DNA from 4 places in the Streptomyces nojiriensis genome. Region 1 is predicted to be linked to each of the others. Evidence: riboswitches for the same ligand, from Rfam matches in the RefSeq annotation. Region 1 holds a riboswitch; each other region holds the start of a gene.
The links. Region 1 has a riboswitch for cobalamin ahead of JYK04_RS37215 (prenyltransferase/squalene oxidase repeat-containing protein). Riboswitches for the same ligand answer to the same signal wherever they lie in the genome.
Positions count from the first base shown of each region.

Region 1 (3,537 bases):
CCGTTGACGGCCGTGACGGTGCCCGTGCCCGACGAGGGGGTCACGCTCGTGACGCAGCCGGTCGGGGTCGCCCCGGTGGTGGCCGCGTTCAGGACGTCGCCGAGGGTGGTGGTCGTACCGGTCGGGGTGAAGGCCACCGAGCAGACCTTGAGGTTGCCGGCGCCGTCGTCGACGGTCAGGGCCAGCTTGGCGGCCGTACCGGCGGTGAAGGTGGACTGGGCGACCCACTGCGGGGCGCCGGGGGTGACCGGGACGGGCGGGGCCGTGGTGAAGCCCCCGCCCGCGACGGCGCGCAGCGCGTCGATCGAGGAGTAGGCAGAGGGGACGGTGTCGGAGGGCTTGTACTTGAAGCCGCCCGCCGGGTTGTACTGGTTGGCTATCAGGAAGTCGATCGGGGTCTTCCCGGTGACCGTGAGGAAGTCGCCGGTCTGCGGGTTGAAGCCGCAAGCGTTCAGGCCCGCGACGCCCCAGCCGTTGGAGCTGGTGTTGACCCCGTAGAGGGAGTTGAAGGCGCCGGTGGAGGAGAGCAGCGTGCTCTTGAGGAAGTTCTTCGCCTGGACGACGTCCGGGTCCGTGTTGGGGACGCCGGAGACGCACAGGGCCGCCATGGCCGCGCCGGTCATGTCGACGTCGCCGGCGGAGTTGAGGACGGTGGGGTTGCCCTCGGCCTTCTGGTAGGTCCAGCCGCCGTCCACGTGCTGGTTGGCGCGGATCCGGGTGACGACCGCGTCGGTCAGTGCCTGCGGGATGCGGGCGCCGCCGGCCTGTGTCCTGGCGCCGCCCAGCGAAAGGGCCGCGAAGACCGTGCCGTTGAAGTTTCCGGAGGAGCCGAAGTAGCCGGCCTCCGCCGTCTGCCAGTAGGAGTAGATGTTCGCCACGAGGTTGCGGGAGGCGGAGACGCGGGCCGGGTCGATGCCGGCGGCGTACGCGTTCAGGGTGCCGCGCTCGTAGTCGGTGACCACCGGGGAGGCGGACGGCCAGCCCGCCGTCGAGAGCAGGTTGCGGTAGACGGTGCGGGCGTTCTTCGTGGTGTCGCCACCGGGGTAGACGTCCACGACGGCCGTGCCGGTCGCGGCGAAGGTGCTGAAGGCCCACTCGTTGGAGAGGCCGGAACCGGCGTACGAACCGTCCGCCGCCTGGAGGGACTTGAGGTAGGCGACGCCGTTGGTCTTCGAGGTGGCGATCTGCGCGGGCGACGAGGTCGCGAACGCGGGCAGCGCGGTGAGGGCGAAGGCGCCGAGCGCGGCGGGCACCGCGAGCGCGAGGCGGCGGGAGGTGCGGGGACGGGACATGGCCTGCTCCTGGAATCGGCGGACGCCGACCGCTCCCGCGCCCCTGCCGCCGTACGGACGCACGGCCGGGCATGCCGGAGGGCCGCCGTCCGGAACGCGTGGTACGGCTTCCTGTGCTGCATCGCCGTATGGGCATTCGGGCTCGGAGACGGCCCCCGCCGTCCCACACCGCTGCGCGTCAGCTCCGGGTTCCCACCGGATTCCCCCATCTGGCAGCCCTGGACGCTACCTGAGTGATCAAGGGTCCGCCAGCCGGACGGGAGCGGTCCGCAGGGAGCCGTCCGAAGCCTCTCCCCTGAGACGCAGGCCACCTTGACGCTGTCTTCAGCGGCGTGTTCCACTCCGACTGATAAGCACTCAGCTCCAGGGGAAGCCGGTCTGAATCCGGCGCTGACCCGCAACCGTAGGCCCGGTACCGCCGGGCGAGCCGGAATGCCTGGAGCCAGGTTTTTGCAGCGAGAAACGCCGTCGCGGACTACGGCGTGGTTCGAAGGCTTCTTCCGCGTCCTGCGTCCTGCGCCGCGCCCAGCGTTCTGCGCTCGGCGCTCCGCGTGTACGGGAAGCCCTGTGCCACGCACTGGTCCGCCCGGCCGACACGAGGGGCCGTGGTGGGGACCGCAGAGCAACCAGAGCGACGCACGGGGAAGCAGAGGCTGGTGTCGCTGCTGTCGGCGGCGCTGCTGACCTTCGGCACGAGCGTGGCCTTCGCCACCGGTACGCCCTCCGCGGCGGCCGACCCGATCGAGGGGTGCACGTCCACCACCGGCGCCATCGTCGCCGTCGACTTCGGCCCGTTCGGCGGGAAGGTCGAGCGGGGCTGCGACACCACACCCACCACGGGCTACGAGTTGCTCCACACCGGCGGTTTCACCACCGAAGGCACCCAGCACGACGGCCCCGCCTTCATCTGCCGCATCGGCACCGGATCCTTCAACTCCGGTACTCAGTACCCCACTGCGGACAAGGAGAACTGCGTCCTGACCCCGCAGGCGACCGCGTACTGGTCGTACTGGACCGCGTCCCCCGGCCAGAAGACCTGGACCTACAGCTCGCTCGGCGCGATGGCCCGGACCCCGAAGGCCGGGGACGTGGACGCCTGGGTGTTCGGCAGCACCGACATCGGCGGCACCTCGGGCAAGCCCGCCTTCTCCCCCGACGACGTCCGCGCCGCGGGCGGCGGCACCGACCCGGACCCGACGGGCCCGCCCCCCGTGCCGCCGGGCACCGTGGACGTATCCGCCGCCACCCGCTGGGTCACCGGGAGGCTGGTCGACGGCGAGCGCGTCGTCGACGAGGGTGCCACCACCCCGAACTACCTGCTCACCACGGAGGCCGTGTACGCCCTGGCCGGTGCCGACCCCAAGAGCCCGGCGGCCCGCAAGGCCGCCGACTTCCTGGCCACGCCCGCGCACACGGACGCGTACGCCTACCCGGCCGGCAAGGCCGGGATCCCCGACGCGACGGCCGCCGCGCGGCTCGCCCTGGTCGCCGAGGCCACCGGGAAGGATCCCCGCGCTTTCGGCGGGCACGACCTGCTCGGGGACCTGGTCAAATACGTCTGCCCGAGGGACATCGGCGACGGCGAGACGATCGACGGCTGCCTCACCAAGGGCGACTTCCGCACCACCGGCCAGTCCGATGCCCAGGCCATGGCGGTCATCGCCCTGCTGAACGGCGGTGTGACGCCCCCCGCCGATGCCGTGAAGCGGCTGACCGGCCTCCAGTGCGAGGACGGCGGGTTCACCAGCATCCTCATCCGCTCCGGCGGATGGTGCGAGAGCGAAGCGGGTTCCACCGCGCTGATCGCCCTGGCCCTCAAGCGGGCCGGCGGCCACGACGCCGTCGTCGAGAAGGCCCGCGTCCACCTGCGGAAGTCCCAGCTGCCCACCGGCGCCTGGCCCGCCGCCGTCTCGATGACCACCGGCAGCCCGGGGTCCACCGGCTGGGCGGCCCAGGCCATGCGCGCCCTCGGCGACACCCCGTACGCCGACGCGGGCCTGTTCCGGCTCTCCAAGCAGCAGCTTGCCCGCGGGGCCTTCGCCTTCGAAGAATGCCTGACCGAACCGCAGTTGTACCCCACGGCGCCGGCCCTCGTCGCGGCCGCCAGGAGCGACCTGGTGAAGCTGACCACCAAGAAGGCGGACCCGCCCACACCTCCGACCACTCCCTCGCCTCCCACCACTCCGTCACCTCCCACCACCCCGGGCGGCGGGCCGGACCTGAAGAAGGGCAGCGCGTACCTCAC
Region 1 is NZ_CP071139.1:8,233,588-8,237,124, reverse strand. It holds gene JYK04_RS37215 (prenyltransferase/squalene oxidase repeat-containing protein) at 1-1,292, opposite strand, end outside; cobalamin riboswitch at 1,408-1,536, opposite strand; cobalamin riboswitch at 1,660-1,729, shown strand; gene JYK04_RS37210 (prenyltransferase/squalene oxidase repeat-containing protein) at 1,901-3,537, shown strand, end outside.

Region 2 (3,537 bases), 200 kb from region 1:
TATGCCCGCGGTCGCCTCGGTCCTGCTGGACCTGGGCCGGCGCGGCCAGCTCCTGGCCGAGCGCCTCGCCGACGCCGCCGACGGCCGGGACCTGGCCGCCGACAGCCCGCGCTCGCCGCACGAGGAGATCCGGGAGTTCTTCTACCGGCGGCAGAACTACCTGCACGACACCGATGCCGCCGCCGAGGACCTCGCCGCCGAGATCGGCATCCGCCCGGGGGACGTCATCCGCGCGCTGACCCGCCGGCTCTCCGACCGGCACGGGATCCGGACGGCCACGGACTCCGACCGGCTGCACCACTACGACCCCGCCGCCCGGGTACTGCACCTGTCGAACCGGCTCCGGCCGGGACAGCAGGCGTTCCGGATGGCCACCCAGCTGGCGCTGATCGAGTACCGGGACGAGCTGGACCGGCTGGCCGCCGAGGACTTCCCGCCCGGCACCCCGGTCCACGCCCTCGCCCGCATCGGCATCGCCAACCACTTCGCGGGCGCGCTCATCCTCCCGTACCGCGCCTTCCACGCGGCCGCCGAAGAGTTCCGGTACGACATCGAGCGGCTCACCGACCACTTCGGGGTCGGCTACGAGACGGTCTGCCACCGGCTGAGCACCCTGCAGCGGCCCAGGCTGCGCGGGGTGCCCTTCTCCTTCGTCCGGGTGGACCGGGCCGGGAACATGTCCAAGCGGCAGTCGGCGACCGGATTCCACTTCTCCCGCGCGGGCGGCACCTGCCCGCTGTGGAACGTGTACGAGGCGTTCGCCGCGCCCGGCCGCATCCACGTCCAGGTGGCCGCCATGCCCGACGGGCAGCGGTACCTGTGGACCGCCCGGGCCGTCACCCGCCACCGCGGCGGCTGGGGCGAGCCCGGCAAGACCTTCGCGATCGGGCTGGGCTGCGAGATCCGGCACGCCTCGCGGCTGGTGTACGCCGACGGGCTCGACCTCGACAATGCGGCGGCCGCCACTCCGATCGGCATGGGCTGCCGCCTCTGCGAACGCCTCGACTGCCCGCAGCGGGCCGTGCCGCCGCTCGGGCGGGCGCTGGCCGTCGACGAGAACAGCAGCACCTTCATCCCGTACCCGGTGACCCGGAACCCCGCCCCGGCGCGGGACTGAGCGGGCGTCAGAACGCGGGCCGCAGACGGCGGGTACGACGGAGACGGCGCGACCGGACGGAAGGCGCGCGGCGGCGGCCCTGGACTTACTAGGACGTCCAACTATATGTTCGTGGCACAAGGTCCGCGGTGCAGGGAAGCCGGTGAGAAACCGGCACGGTCCCGCCACTGTGACCGGGGAGTGTGCTGCCATCCACACGCCACTGACGAGGTCTGTCGGGAAGGCGGGCGGCACGCGGGGATCCGGGAGTCAGGATACCGGCCGCGGATGTTCCGTGTTGTCCACGAGGATGGAGCAGACACGCATGGCACCGGTTTGTACCCACGACCCTGGTGATCCGGCGGAGCGCGCGCACCCCTTCGCACGCTCGTAGTCCCACGCCCCTCCCAGCGGAGCACCCCATCGGGTGCCGTCCGCCGGCCGGCCGTGCCATCCCCGGATCCAACCTGACGAGAGCAGGCACCCATGGTCCGTGAACTCACCCATTTCATCGGCGGCAAGCACACCACCGGATCCTCCGGTCTCTTCACCGACGTCCACGACCCCAACACGGGCTCCGTGCAGGCCCGGGTCCCGCTCGCGGGGCGGGCCGACACCGAGGCCGCCATCGCGAACGCCGAGGAGGCGCAGGCCGACTGGGGACAGTGGAACCCGCAGCGCCGCTCGCGCGTACTGCTGCGCTTCCTCCAACTGGTCGAGGGCGAACGCGACTCCCTCGCCCGGCTGTTGTCCTCCGAGCACGGCAAGACCGTCGCCGACGCCCACGGAGACCTGCAACGCGGCCTGGAGGTGGTCGAGTTCGCCGCCGGCGCCCCGCACCTGCTGAAGGGCGAGTTCACCGACAACGCGGGCACCGGGATCGACGTGCATTCCCTGCGCTCACCGCTCGGCGTGGTCGCCGGCATCACCCCCTTCAACTTCCCGGCGATGATCCCCCTGTGGCAGGCCGCACCCGCCCTGGCCTGCGGCAACTCCTTCATCCTCAAGCCCTCCGAGCGCGATCCCTCCGTACCGCTGCGCCTCGCCGAGCTGTTCCTGGAGGCCGGCCTGCCGCCGGGCGTGCTCAATGTGGTCAACGGTGGCAAGGAGGCCGTCGACACCCTCCTCGAGGACCCGCGCGTCCAGGCCCTCGGCTTCGTCGGCTCCACCCCGATCGCCGCGCACATCTACGCCACCGCCGCGGCCCACGGCAAGCGCGCCCAGTGCTTCGGCGGGGCCAAGAACCACATGATCGTGATGCCCGACGCCGACCTCGACCAGGCCGTGGAGGCCCTCATCGGCGCCGGCTACGGCTCCGCGGGCGAGCGCTGCATGGCCATCGCCGTCGCCGTCCCCGTCGGCGAGGAGACCGCGAACGCCCTCGTGACCAAGCTGACGGAGCGCATCGCGACCCTGCGCGTGGGCCGCTCCGACGACCCCGGAGCCGACTTCGGGCCGCTGGTCAGCCAGGACGCCCTCGACCGGGTGAACCGCTACGTCGGCATCGGAGCCACCGAGGGCGCCGAACTCGTCGTGGACGGGCGCGGGTTCACCCTGCCCGGACACGAGGACGGCTTCTTCGCCGGCCCCAGCCTCTTCGACCGCGTGACCCCGCAGATGCGGATCTACCGCGAGGAGATCTTCGGCCCGGTGCTGTCCGTCGTACGGGCCGCCGACTACGAGGAGGCCCTGCGCCTGCCCACCGAGCACCCGTACGGCAACGGCGTCGCGATCTTCACCCGTGACGGGGACACGGCCCGCGACTTCACCCGGCGGGTGGGCGCCGGCATGGTCGGCGTCAACGTGCCGATCCCCGTCCCGGTGGCGTACCACACCTTCGGCGGCTGGAAGCGGTCCGGCTTCGGCGACCTGAACCAGCACGGCCCCGACTCGATCCGCTTCTACACCCGTACCAAGACCGTCACCTCGCGCTGGCCCTCCGGGGCCAAGGAGGGCGCGAGCTTCACCATCCCGACGATGGGATGAGCCCGGTGACCCTCACCCTCAGCCCCGATCAGCTCGCCCTCGCCGAGGTCACGCTGGACTTCGCCCAGGAGCAGCTCGGCCCGTACGCCGTCACCTGGGACCAGGACAAGCACTTCCCGCTGGACGTGCTCCGCAAGGCGGCGGACCTCGGGCTCGGCGGCGTCTACGTCCGCGAGGAGCACGGCGGTTCCGGCCTCACCCGCGGTGACGGCGTCCTCGTCTTCGAGGCCCTCGCCACCGGCTGCCCCTCCATCGCCGGATACCTCTCCATCCACAACATGGTCGCCTGGATGATCGACCGGTACGGGGACGCGGACCAGCGGGCCCGCTGGCTGCCCGACCTGTGCTCCGCCCGGTCGCTGGGCAGCTACTGCCTGACCGAACCCGGCGCCGGATCCGACGCGGCCCGGCTGCGCACCCGGGCCGAGCGCACGGACGACGGCTATGTGCTGACC
Region 2 is NZ_CP071139.1:8,431,055-8,434,591, reverse strand. It holds gene JYK04_RS38065 (short-chain fatty acyl-CoA regulator family protein) at 1-1,117, shown strand, start outside; cobalamin riboswitch at 1,227-1,397, shown strand; gene JYK04_RS38060 (CoA-acylating methylmalonate-semialdehyde dehydrogenase) at 1,583-3,082, shown strand; gene JYK04_RS38055 (acyl-CoA dehydrogenase family protein) at 3,079-3,537, shown strand, end outside.
Region 2: it holds a riboswitch for cobalamin, as region 1 does, so the genes downstream of both, JYK04_RS38060 (CoA-acylating methylmalonate-semialdehyde dehydrogenase) here and JYK04_RS37215 (prenyltransferase/squalene oxidase repeat-containing protein) in region 1, are expected to answer to the same signal.

Region 3 (3,537 bases), 2.3 Mb from region 1:
GTTCACCTGGAGGAACTCACCGCTGAGCGTCTCGCGCTTGAAGAGGTTGGAGACCTGCGGCTCGATGCACTCGTACACGCCGGCGATCGAGGCGATCGTGGCCGTCGGGGCGATGGCGAGGAGCAGGGAGTTGCGCATGCCGGTCTCGGCGACGCGGGCGCGCAGCGCGGCCCAGCGCTCCGGCCAGTTCAGCTCGACGTCGTAGTGGTCCGGGTGCAGGACACCGCGGGCGGTACGGGTCTGCTCCCAGGCCGGCAGCGGGCCGCTGCGCTCGGCGAGGTCGCAGGAGGCCTCGTAGGCGGCCAGCATGATGCGCTCGGAGAGCTTGGTGGACAGAGCCTTCGCCTCGGGGGAGTCGAAGGGCAGCTTCAGCTTGAAGAAGACGTCCTGGAGGCCCATCGCACCCAGGCCCACCGGGCGCCAGCGGGCGTTGGAGCGGCCGGCCTGCTCGGTCGGGTAGAAGTTGATGTCCACCACGCGGTCGAGGAAGGTGACGGCGGTGCGGACGGTCTCGTCGATCCGCTCCCAGTCGATCTCGCGACCGTCCGCCGTGTCGATGACGAACGCGCCCAGGTTGACCGAGCCGAGGTTGCAGACGGCCGTCTCGCCGTCGTTGGTGACCTCGATGATCTCGGTGCACAGGTTCGAGGAGTGCACGACGGTGCCCGGCTCGGCGGTCTGGTTCGCCGTGCGGTTGGAGGCGTCCTTGAAGGTCATCCAGCCCTGGCCGGTCTGCGCGAGGGTGCGCATCATCCGGCCGTACAGGTCGCGGGCGGGCATGGTCTTGCGGGCCAGGCCGTCCGCCTCGGCCTTGCGGTAGGCGGCGTCGAACTCGTCGCCCCACAGGTCGACCAGCTCGGGCACGTCGGCCGGGGAGAACAGCGACCAGTCGGCGTCGGCGTTCACGCGGCGCATGAACTCGTCCGGCACCCAGTGGGCGAGGTTCAGGTTGTGCGTACGGCGCTGGTCCTCACCGGTGTTGTCGCGGAGCTCCAGGAACTCCTCGATGTCCGCGTGCCAGGTCTCCAGGTAGACGGCGGCGGCGCCCTTGCGGCGGCCACCCTGGTTCACGGCGGCGACGGAGGCGTCGAGGGTCTTCAGGAACGGCACGATGCCGTTGGAGTGGCCGTTGGTGCCGCGGATCAGCGAACCGCGGGCACGGATGCGGGAGTACGAGAGGCCGATGCCGCCGGCGTGCTTGGAGAGGCGGGCGACCTGGTGGTAGCGGTCGTAGATCGAGTCGAGCTCGTCCAGCGGGGAGTCCAGCAGGTAGCAGGAGGACATCTGCGGGTGCCGGGTGCCGGAGTTGAAGAGCGTGGGGGAGGACGGCAGGTAGTCCAGGCGGCTCATCAGCCGGTACAGCGAGGCCACTTCCTCCACGGCCTGCACGCTGTCGTCCGCGGCGAGGCCGCAGGCCACGCGCAGCATGAAGTACTGCGGGGTCTCGATGACCTGACGGGTGATCGGGTGGCGCAGCAGGTACCGGCTGTGCAGGGTGCGCAGGCCGAAGAAGCCGAAGCGGTCGTCGGCGCCCTCGGCGAGGGTCAGCTCGACGAGCGAGTCGAGCCGGCTCGCGTGGGTGCGGACGAACTCGGCGGTGCGGTCGGCGATGAGGCCCTCGCGGTGGCCGACCTCGACCGAGGCCGAGAAGGAGGTGGAGCCCTGGCTCGCGGCCTCGTCGCGCACGGCCAGCGTCAGCAGGCGGGCGGCGAGCCGGGAGTAGGCCGGGTCCTCGGAGATGAGGCCGGCGGCGGCCTCCGTGGCCAGCCCGCGCAGTTCGGCGTCGTCGGCGGCGGAGCTGCGGCCGCGCAGCGCGGAGGCCGCGACCCGGCCGGGGTCGGTGTCGGGGAGGTCCGCCGTAAGTTCGGTGAGGGTACGCAGCAGCGTGGCCCCCGGGCCCTCGGTGTTGTCGCCAGAAGTGGACTCGGCGCGCGGTGCGGAAGGCGCGATGGTCACGGCGGGAGCTCTCCCTCGCTCGGCCCGGTCATCGGCGGAGCGGGGCGCGAGCGGGCGCACGCGGGCGCGACGAGAACGCGTACCCCGCATGGCGTCCACCGGCCCAACCGCGAGGCCCGGACGAATCGGCACCCGGTTCGGTCGATCCGGGCGCGCTGTCGGCAGGTCATCGGACTTGGCATCCGGTAGCCGGACACTTCATACCGTTGCGGGACAGTTCCGGATTCGCACCGGATTCCCCTGCGGCGACAGCAGGCATGAGCATACATGTGGGGGCGGCCCTGTGCGGTAACCCCCACATGTAGTGTCGGCACGGCTACAGCTTGAGCCGGTAAGTGAGGAGTGTCAGGCCCTCGATCGGCGCCCAGTCCCGCTCCGGAGTGCGTACGAAGCCCAGGCGCGCGTAGATCCGATGGGCTCCGGCCATGCTGCGCTGGGTGGAGAGAACCAGGCCGGTCACGCCCTCCAGGGCCCGCGCCCGCTCGACGCAGGCCCGCACCAGAGCCTCGCCGGCGCCCTGGCCGCGCGCCTCGTGGGCCACGGCGAGCATCCGGAACTCCGCCTCGTCGGGGGCGGCGATGTCGGCGAGCGGACTGCCCGGAGCGGCGAAGGTCACACCGCCGAGCAACCGCCCGTCCCGCTCGGCGACGAGCACCTCGGCCCGGGCGGCCCGGCCGGCCACGTCGCGCAGCACGTTCAGGTACGCGTCGTCCTCGTTGAAGTCCAGATGCCCGTCGGCGAGGTAGGCCTGCGCCGTGATCTCACCCAGCTCCGCGTAGTCGTCGGGCAGCGCCGTTCTGATCACCATGTCCATGCGGTCGAGTGTGCAGGACGGCGGTCGGCGCCGTCGTCGCCGTAGCCGCAGGCAGGAGAAGCCCCGGGTGTACAGGAGACCGAACAGCCCGAAGGCCCCGCCGGAAGCATCCGGCGGGGCCTTCGCGTGCGGGGTGGCTCAGCAGCAGCGGAAGCCCTCGCGGGGGTCCGCCTCGCGGGCGTCCGTACGGGCGCGTTCGAAGGCGCGGCGGGTGAGGACCTCCGCGTCCGGGTCGTGGGAGCGGGCGTGGGCCACGTAGCGGTCGTACGCGGCCTCCCCCGAGAACTCCCGTACGTAGAACCGGGCCCTGGCCAGCACGTTCCGTACGGTGCTCACGCCACCGGCTCCCTGACGGGTCCGCCGCCCGCCTCCGGGCCCGCCGCGGCGAGCTCCGCCCGCTCCTCGGCGGTCGCGATCAGCCCGGCCGGGGCGACGATCTTCGACTCGGTCCACGGGGTCTCGGAGAGGGTCGCCGACCCCGGGTCGCGGACGGCCTTGAGGCAGGTCCGGGCCGCGTCCGCGAGGACCACGATGATCAGGAGGGCGAAGAGGGCGCACAGCACGCCGTCGACCGTGGCGTTGGTGACCACGGTGTGCATGTCGTCCATGTTCTTGGCGGGCGCCAGCACCTTGTCGGCGTCGATGCCGGCCTGGTACTTGTCGCGCTGGGCGAAGAAGCCGACCTTCACGTCCTCGGAGAAGATCTTCTGGTAGCTCGCGGTGAGGGTCACCGTGGCGTCCCAGACCAGCGGAACGCCCGTCACCCA
Region 3 is NZ_CP071139.1:5,933,765-5,937,301, forward strand. It holds gene JYK04_RS27805 (ribonucleoside-diphosphate reductase subunit alpha) at 1-1,956, opposite strand, end outside; cobalamin riboswitch at 2,100-2,221, opposite strand; gene JYK04_RS27810 (GNAT family N-acetyltransferase) at 2,273-2,770, opposite strand; gene JYK04_RS27815 (CstA-like transporter-associated (seleno)protein) at 2,909-3,106, opposite strand; gene JYK04_RS27820 (carbon starvation CstA family protein) at 3,103-3,537, opposite strand, start outside.
Region 3: it holds a riboswitch for cobalamin, as region 1 does, so the genes downstream of both, JYK04_RS27805 (ribonucleoside-diphosphate reductase subunit alpha) here and JYK04_RS37215 (prenyltransferase/squalene oxidase repeat-containing protein) in region 1, are expected to answer to the same signal.

Region 4 (3,537 bases), 6.9 Mb from region 1:
CGGTGGTGGCGGAGGCGACTGACACCACGACTCCTGCCGCGGGCGGGGACACGGCGCCGGTTCGTGGACGGTGGCTGCGGAGGCAAGGGCCGGCCCTTCGCGACAGCCCTTGCCTCACGCTGGACCGGCGGCGGGGCGCAGGGCTTCACCGTTCACGTCCCCCGTACGGCGGTCGGCCGCCCCGGCCCGGGCGTCCGGGGCGAACCTACGCAGGTCGCCGGCGTGAAAGCAGGGTCGCGGCACGCTCCGCGAGCAGAGGCATCAATCGCTCCCGCCATGTGTCGAGAGAGACCATTCCGCTGGACATGCCGCCGTGGGCGTACTGCTCCTGGTACACGGATGACGCCGGTTCGTCGGCGAGGTCAGTACCCACGAGCTCGCTGAACGCTGCCCGCAGCAGGCGGACCGCTTCGTCGACCGACTCCGGGACGTCCGTTCCGGACAGGTGATCGCGAAGGGCCCGCCAGACGTAGGGGTCGCCCCGCAGGCCCCACCTCTTCGGCTCCGGATCGAAGAGTTCCGCCATCTTCACGACCGCGTCATCATGTGCCATGGCGTCAGTCTCGCAGGGACGCACGCACCCTTGACCTACGGCTCCGGCGCCTTCGGGCAGGTACTCAGGCCCGAACGAGCCGCCCAGGGCCGCCCGCCCCAGTACGAGGAGCTGCCGGCCCGCGTCGACGGCACCCTCATGCCCAGCCGTACCGACCTGGCCGGTATCGCCGACCGTGCAGCTGCTGGCGGTGTCGGTTTCGGTAGGGGGCGAGGCCCGTGACGCTCTGCGCTGCCCTACCACGGGGCGCGGCAGGGCAAGGAGCGAGGGGACAGGGCCCGGCGGCCGCGCTCTTGCCGGATGCCTGCTTGGCGGCAGGCATCCCGCCTATCGGTTAGCCGCAGACTCGGTCGGGTGCGGTGGGGGCTGCACCGGGTTCGTGGCCGTCTGGCCGAACCCGGGGGTGAGTAGGACCGCGAGCACCGAAACGACGGCCGCAGCCCCCGCGATCGAGGTACCCAGGTCCCCACGGCCCTCGGCACCGTGGGCAGTGCGCGCGGTGTACTTGAAGACCGAGAAGCCCACGGCAAGGCCCACGAGGATGAGCAGGGCCGCCATCGGCGCGATCTGAATGGTCACGAAGTTCCTCCAGGCTGTGTGCGCCGTCGAACGGCGGCGACTCGTCTGCGTACGCAGACCTCAGCTCTTCCATGGAGTAACTCGGCGCGTTGACAGCAAGAGAGCCCGATCCATTACGGATCACGCCTTGTCTGTCCCACAGCCCAGCCAGGAAGAACCGGGCGCGTAAACGCTCGGCACATTCTTGGTCGGCAGGTCCTCGGACTACCGCCGAGTCGGGCGGTACACCGTTGTGGGACAGTTCCGGATTCACACCGGATTCCCCTGCGACGATCAACGGCTCGACTATACAAGCTTGTTCGCGGCCGCTGCGCTGGCGGCCGCCGTACAGCCGACGCGCAACGTCTACCTGCACGGGCGCGGGTACCGGCTCGTCGGACGGATCTGCGGCGGGCCCCGTGTCCGGCTACCGGTGGCTGGGCTGGATTCGGCTGCTCTGGTTGCGGTCCCCGGTCACGAGCGGAGTTCGTCGTTTCGTCGGGTGCGGGAGGTCTGCCGCACCCGACGAACGAGCCATGCGGCGCTGAGGCTGCCGAGGAATTCCGGCAACGCTGCCCGGGCAAGTGCCGACGTGGTGTTCACGCGGAACCTGCCACAGCTGCACGACGGCCTTGGTGTTGCAGGCCGAGTCGCCTGAGCTTGCGCATCACGCGCTCACCGACCTGAGCCGGCAGTCCGGTCGCGGCTGCGGCCTCCGACCACGATCCGCCGCCGAGCGCGAAGGCGCGGGCGACGTGTTGCTCGTCCTCCTTCAGACGGTCGAACACGGCACAGGCGTCGCGGCGGTCCGGGTACCAGGCCAGCGCCTCGTCGTCGATCTGGTACGACCCGGCCACCAGCTCATGCAACGCCTCGCCCGACGGGAGCCTGTGGTCCAGCATCCAGACTCGCCCGGGCCCGGTCTTGCGCTCCCACAGCGGTGTCAGCTGCCGGTGTACCGTCTGCGCTTCTCGGCGCAGATGGTGCAGGGTGCTGTCGCCGTCAGGTGGCTGCATGTCGAGGACGTCGATCCAGTTGCCGAGTAACGCGGTCGAGACAGCCTCCAGCCACTGCGGGTCGGTTCGTGCTACGCCCAGATAGGTCTGTGAGAAGGCGGCGACCGTCGGCTTCCAGTCGTTGTCGTCAGTACATTCCAGGATGGCCCTACGGGCCTGAAGAGCTGCGGCGACTGCTTCCTGTGCCTCCGCTCGCGGACCCGGGGCGCTCTCGGGTCGGCTCCGAAGCCCGAAGATGAGCAGTGTGCCCGCCACGAGTTGCACGTAGAAGGCGGCCAAGGGGGGAACGGGACGTGTGATGCGGGCAGCCAGTTCGCGTCCCAGTGCGTCGATGCGGGGCAACTCGGCGACGGGGCTCCCTGCCAGTGTGAGCCACTGACGTCCCGACGATGCGCAGCACACCAGCGGCGCGACGTAGAAGGAGGCGCCAGGAGTCGGCATCTGCGTCATCGTGTCGGGGTGCCGGCGAGCCACTGTAGAACCGATGCCCAGGACCAGGAAGGCGCGGGTCACATCGTGGGTTTGCCCGACGATCCGTGACAGTTTGGGAGCCCCGGTGAAGGCGGGCCACGTGTCGTCCGTCACGGAACAGTGGGTTGCCGGTGTGCAGTTCACGGTCGACTCCTCAGTTCTGTCTACAGCGTTCACTTCTCAGGCCCGGCACGGCGAGGATCTGTCAAAGAATCTTGAAGAGCACAGCTGTGGCCCCCATCACATCAGATGGCTCTCCTCGACTTCCCTCCCGGCCTCGCCGTCTTCGCGATCCGGGCTGTCCGGCTCCGGTACGAGGGTTCCGTTCCGTGCCGCCCGATGTCGACAGCCCAGGCCGAGCGCGCATCGAGGCCTATCGGGGACCTCGAAGCAGAACCGGACCATGCATTCAGGTCACTTGTAGCCCGCAATGGCCGGATCCGGCGGCAGACGGCCGGCTTCGGCCCTGGATACGTGGTCTCGGCCTTGCTTTTGGTCCACCGTCCGCGACCGGGGCGCGCTTCGTATCCCGCGGGTACGAGGGGCTTTCCAACCGGTGTGTCCTGGCTGACCCGGACGCGGGAGGGGGTGGTGCCCATACCTGGGCGTCATCGTAGGAAGAGGCCGTCGTGGCGGACACGGATCCGTTCGTTCGCGAGCGATTGGGTCCACGTCGCGGGGCTCGTGGCGTACACGCTCATGGGCCTCTACTACGGACCGGCGGCCAGCTCCACGTTGAGCCCAGCCCGTGGAGCTGACCGGCCGGGCCTGACGGGGTGCCGCAGCCGATGCTGCGGCACCCCGTACCCGCACCGTAGCCTCCCGGGGGAGATGGGCAAACGAATCGGGCCACGGAGTTGGTTGCGGCAAGGGGAAGGGTGAGCCAGCGGGTGGAACAGGTGCAGGTGGGTGATCCGGGTTCGCCGTCAGCCCAGCCGC
Region 4 is NZ_CP071139.1:1,334,058-1,337,594, reverse strand. It holds gene JYK04_RS06490 (hypothetical protein) at 206-553, opposite strand; gene JYK04_RS06485 (hypothetical protein) at 584-775, shown strand; gene JYK04_RS06480 (hypothetical protein) at 881-1,132, opposite strand; cobalamin riboswitch at 1,306-1,437, opposite strand; gene JYK04_RS06475 (hypothetical protein) at 1,711-2,712, opposite strand.
Region 4: it holds a riboswitch for cobalamin, as region 1 does, so the genes downstream of both, JYK04_RS06480 (hypothetical protein) here and JYK04_RS37215 (prenyltransferase/squalene oxidase repeat-containing protein) in region 1, are expected to answer to the same signal.